One region of the Kitasatospora sp. CB02891 genome, then DNA from elsewhere that is predicted to be linked to it. Evidence: riboswitches for the same ligand, from Rfam matches in the RefSeq annotation. Region 1 holds a riboswitch; the other holds the start of a gene.

Region 1 (2,195 bases):
GATGCCCTCGGTGCGGGCCAGCAGCTTGATCGCCTCGACCACCTGGGCGTCGGTGACGTCCTCGACGGCGCCGCCGGTGCGGCGGGCGATGTCGAGCACGTAGGGGCCGTCGGCCGGGTTGCCGATCGCCAGCGACTTGGCGATGGTGTCCGGCTTGACCGGCTTGATCACGTCGCGGCCGGCCTTGAAGGCGGCGGAGACCGGGGAGCAGCCCTCGGCCTGGGCGCCGAAGATCTTGTACGGGCGGTCCTCGACCAGGCCGAGCTTGATCAGCTCCTGCAGGCCCTTGTCGATCTTGGTGAGCTGGGAGCCGGAGGCGATCGGGATGACGATCTGCTCGGGCAGCCGCCAGCCGAGCTGCTCGCAGATCTCGAACGCCAGGGTCTTGGAGCCCTCGCCGTAGTACGGACGCAGGTTGACGTTGACGAAGCCCCAGCCCTCGCCGGCCGGGTCGCCGATCAGCTCCGAGCAGAACCGGTTCACGTCGTCGTAGTTGCCGTCGATGCCGACCAGCTCGCCGCCGTACACCCCGGCCATCACGACCTTGCCCTGCTCCAGGTCGTGCGGGATGAACACGCAGGACTTGAAGCCGGCCCGGGCCGCGGCGGCGCCCACCGCGCCCGCCAGGTTGCCGGTGGACGAGCAGGACAGCGTGGTGAAGTCGAAGGCGCGGGCGGCCTCGATCGCGCAGGCCACCACCCGGTCCTTGAACGAGTGGGTGGGGTTGCCGGAGTCGTCCTTGATGTGCAGCTGCGCGGTGAAGCCCAGCTCGCGGCCCAGGTTGTCGGCCTTCACCAGCGGGGTCCAGCCCGGGTTCAGGTTCGGCTTGTCCGCGACGTCGGCGGGGACGGGCAGCAGCGGGGCGTAGCGCCAGACGGACGCCGGCCCGGCCTCGATCCGCTTGCGCAGCTCCTCGGCGTCGTAGCCGGCGTAGTCGTAGGCGATCTCCAGCGGGCCGAAGCACTCCAGGCAGGCGAAGCTCGGGCCGAGCGGGAAGCGGGTGCCGCACTCGCGACAGGACAGCGCGGTGGCCGGACCGAGGTCGACGGCGGCAGGTGCGGGGGTGTCAACAGCCATGGTGGCGAGGCCCTTTCTCCTCATCTTCCCCGGGACGCGGTCGCGCCCGGGCCGGAATTGGCACCTGTCCCGCCGGGCCTGCAAGGCCGCGCGGGAGGGTTGCCGGGACTTCAACGGGCCGTTCCCTCAGTCCCTCTGGATGAGCAATGTGAAGTTGTGGTCGTACGCTGCGAACGACCCCGACGTGCGAAGGTCCGGGCGCAGTACGAAGACTGTAACCGAAGGCCCGTGCCGTCCAACCCCACCGTCCGAAAACCGAGACGGACCGAGACAGGGAGCGAGATCTTGCCCGAGCAGCCCGAGCCCGGGGTCCTGCCGGAAGTGGCCGACTGGCTGCGCCGCCGGTCCTGGGCGGCCGCCGACCGACCGCTCGACCGGCTGCTCGCCGCCAAGCGCGCCGCCGGGCCGGCCGGCACCGTCAGCGTGGTGCTGCCCGCCCTGGACGAGGAGCCGACCGTCGGCGAGATCGTCACCCTGATCCGCACCGAACTGATGGAACGCGTCCCGCTGGTCGACGAACTGCTGGTGGTCGACTCCGGCTCGGTCGACGGCACCGCCGCCGCGGCGGCCGCCGCCGGCGCCCGGGTGGTCCACCGGGACGCCATCCTGCCCCGGCTGCCCGCCGCCCCCGGCAAGGGCGAGGTGCTGTGGCGCTCGCTGCTCGCCAGCAGCGGCGCGATCGTCTGCTACATCGACGCCGACCTGCGCGAATTCGACCCGGCGTTCGTCTCCGGCATCGTCGGCCCGCTGCTCACCGACCCCGCCGTGCACCTGGTCAAGGCGATGTACGACCGCCCGTTCGAGGCCGACGGGGCCGTCGTCCCGGCCGGCGGCGGCCGGGTCACCGAACTGGTCGCCCGCCCGCTGCTCAACCTGCACTGGCCGCAGCTGGCCGGCTTCGTCCAGCCGCTCGGCGGCGAGTACGCGGCCCGCCGCGGCCTGCTGGAGCGACTGCCCTTCCCGACCGGCTACGGCGTCGAACTCGGCCTGCTGGTCGACGCGTTGGAACTGGTCGGGCTGGACGCGCTGGCCCAGGTCGACGTCGGCGTCCGGCACCACCGCCACCAGGACGGCCAGGCCCTCGGCCGGATGGCCGCCACCATCTACCGCACCGCCCT
Region 2 (2,195 bases), on a different contig from region 1:
CCGTCGACATCGTCGGCACCGGCGGCGACCGGGCCAAGACCGTCAACATCTCCACCATGTCGGCGGTGGTCGCCGCGGCGGCCGGTGCGAAGGTGGTCAAGCACGGCAACCGGGCCTCCTCCTCCGCGTCCGGCTCCTCGGACGTGCTCGGCCGGCTCGGCATCAACCTCGACCTGTCCGCCGCCCGGGTCGCGGCGGTGGCCGAGGAGGTCGGACTGACCTTCTGCTTCGCCGCCAAGTTCCACCCTTCGATGCGGCACACGGCGCAGGCCCGCGCCGAACTCGCCGTCCCGACGGTCTTCAACATCCTCGGCCCGCTCACCAACCCGGCCCGGGTCGGCGCCCACGCGGTCGGCTGCTTCGACACCCGGCTGGCCGGACTGATCGCCGGCGTGCTCGCCCGGCGCGGCGGACAGGGACTGGTGTTCCGGGGTGACGACGGACTCGACGAGCTGACGATCACCACCACGTCCCACGTCTGGGTGATCCGGGACGGCCGGGTGACGGAGACCCGGTTCGACCCGCGGGACGTCGGCATCGAGCTGGTCGGGATCGAGGCGCTGCGCGGCGCCGACGCGGAGTTCAACGCGGCGGTCGCCCGGCGGGTGCTCAACGGGGAGCGCGGGGCGGTGCGGGACGCGGTGCTGCTCAACAGCGCCGCCGCGCTGGTGGCGCTGGAGCTGACGGACGCGCCGCTGGGCGAGCAGCTCGCGGCGGCGATGGTGCGGACGGCGGCGGCGATCGATTCCGGGGCGGCGGGGGAGCTGCTGAAGCGGTGGGCCGACGCGACCCAGTGAGCTTCAAGGGTCCGCCCGGGGAGGGGAGTTGCTCCTCCCCGGGCGGACCTTGCCGTTGGTGGGCGGCTGTCTGCGCCCCAGGCGGGGCGGGGGCGCGGGTGACGAGGTTTCAGGAGTGTGTCCAGGTGGCGGACGGGGGTTGAGCGCGAGGGGCTCTCGTGTAAGGTCTTTCGCAGGTCATGAGTGGCAGCGACAAGCCCCAGCTTGCTGTCCGGCAACCCTCCGTCCGTGGCGGGGTGCCCTGGGTGAGGACCGGGCTGCGCGGCGATCCGTCCGCACGGCAAGCGCGGACTTCCGGTCGATGCACCCCGGGGTCCTTACCCCGTGGAGGAGTGCATCCATGTCCGTGATCGCCGAAATCTGTGAGCCGCTGGCCGTCCTGGGCCAGGAGGTCGAGGTGCCGTTGGCGTCCGGCGAGAAGGTCGGGTACGCGGCGCTGGACTACGCGGCGAGTGCGCCGGCGCTGGCCCGGGTGTGGGAGGACGTGGCGGCGTACGCGCCGTACTACGGGTCCGTGCACCGGGGGGCCGGGTACCTGTCGCAGCTGTCGACGGACCTGTTCGAGCAGAGCCGACGGACCGTCGCGGAGTTCCTGGAGCTGCGGGACGGCGACCAGGTGGTGTTCACCCGGGCGACCACCGATTCGCTGAACCTGCTGGCCGGGGCGGTGCCGGTCGGGACCGAGGTGTTCGCGTTCGAGACCGAGCACCACGCCTCGCTGCTGCCGTGGCGGCGCGAGGGCCTGACGGTGCGTTACCTGCGGGCGCCGCGTTCGCACGGTGAGGCGGTGGCCGCGCTGGAGGAGGCGCTGCTGGGGGCGGCCGAGGGGCCGAAGCTGTTCTGCGTGACCGGGGCGTCGAACGTCACCGGTGAGCTGTGGCCGGTGAAGGAGCTGACTGCGGTCGCGCACCGGTACGGCGCCCGGGTGGTGCTGGACGCGGCCCAGCTGGCGCCCCACCACCGGGTGTCGGTGCGGGAGTTGGACGTCGACTGGATCGCGTTCTCCGGGCACAAGCTGTACGCGCCGTTCGGCGCCGGCGTGCTGGCCGGCCGGGCGGACTGGCTGGACGCGGCGGAGCCGTACCTGGCCGGCGGCGGGGCGAGCCGGACGGTGGCCCGGGAGCTGGACGGCTCGGTGGCGGTGGAGTGGCACACCGGCCCGGCCCGGCACGAGGCCGGTTCGCCGAACGTGATCGGCGCGTACGCGATCGCCTCGGCCTGCCGGGCGCTCACCGAGGCCGGCTTCGACGCGCTGGAGGCCCGGGAGCGGGCGCTGGTCGCGAAGTTGACGGAGGGGCTGGCGGCGATCCCCGAGGTGCGGGTGCTGAGCCTGTTCGGCGAGGACGCGGACCGGGTCGGCGTGGTGTCGTTCGTGGTGCGCGGCTGGAACAGCTCGCA

What was found. Region 1 has a riboswitch for S-adenosylmethionine ahead of thrC (threonine synthase). Riboswitches for the same ligand answer to the same signal wherever they lie in the genome.
Region 2: linked by a shared signal. The riboswitch ahead of CG736_RS10890 (aminotransferase class V-fold PLP-dependent enzyme) and the one ahead of thrC (threonine synthase) in region 1 are both predicted to bind S-adenosylmethionine.

Annotation. Positions count from the first base shown of each region.
Region 1 is NZ_NNBO01000008.1:281,537-283,731, forward strand. It holds gene thrC (threonine synthase) at 1-1,077, opposite strand, end outside; SAM riboswitch class I at 1,095-1,223, opposite strand; gene CG736_RS20110 (glucosyl-3-phosphoglycerate synthase) at 1,363-2,195, shown strand, end outside.
Region 2 is NZ_NNBO01000003.1:473,968-476,162, forward strand. It holds gene trpD (anthranilate phosphoribosyltransferase) at 1-797, shown strand, start outside; SAM riboswitch class IV at 973-1,090, shown strand; gene CG736_RS10890 (aminotransferase class V-fold PLP-dependent enzyme) at 1,138-2,195, shown strand, end outside.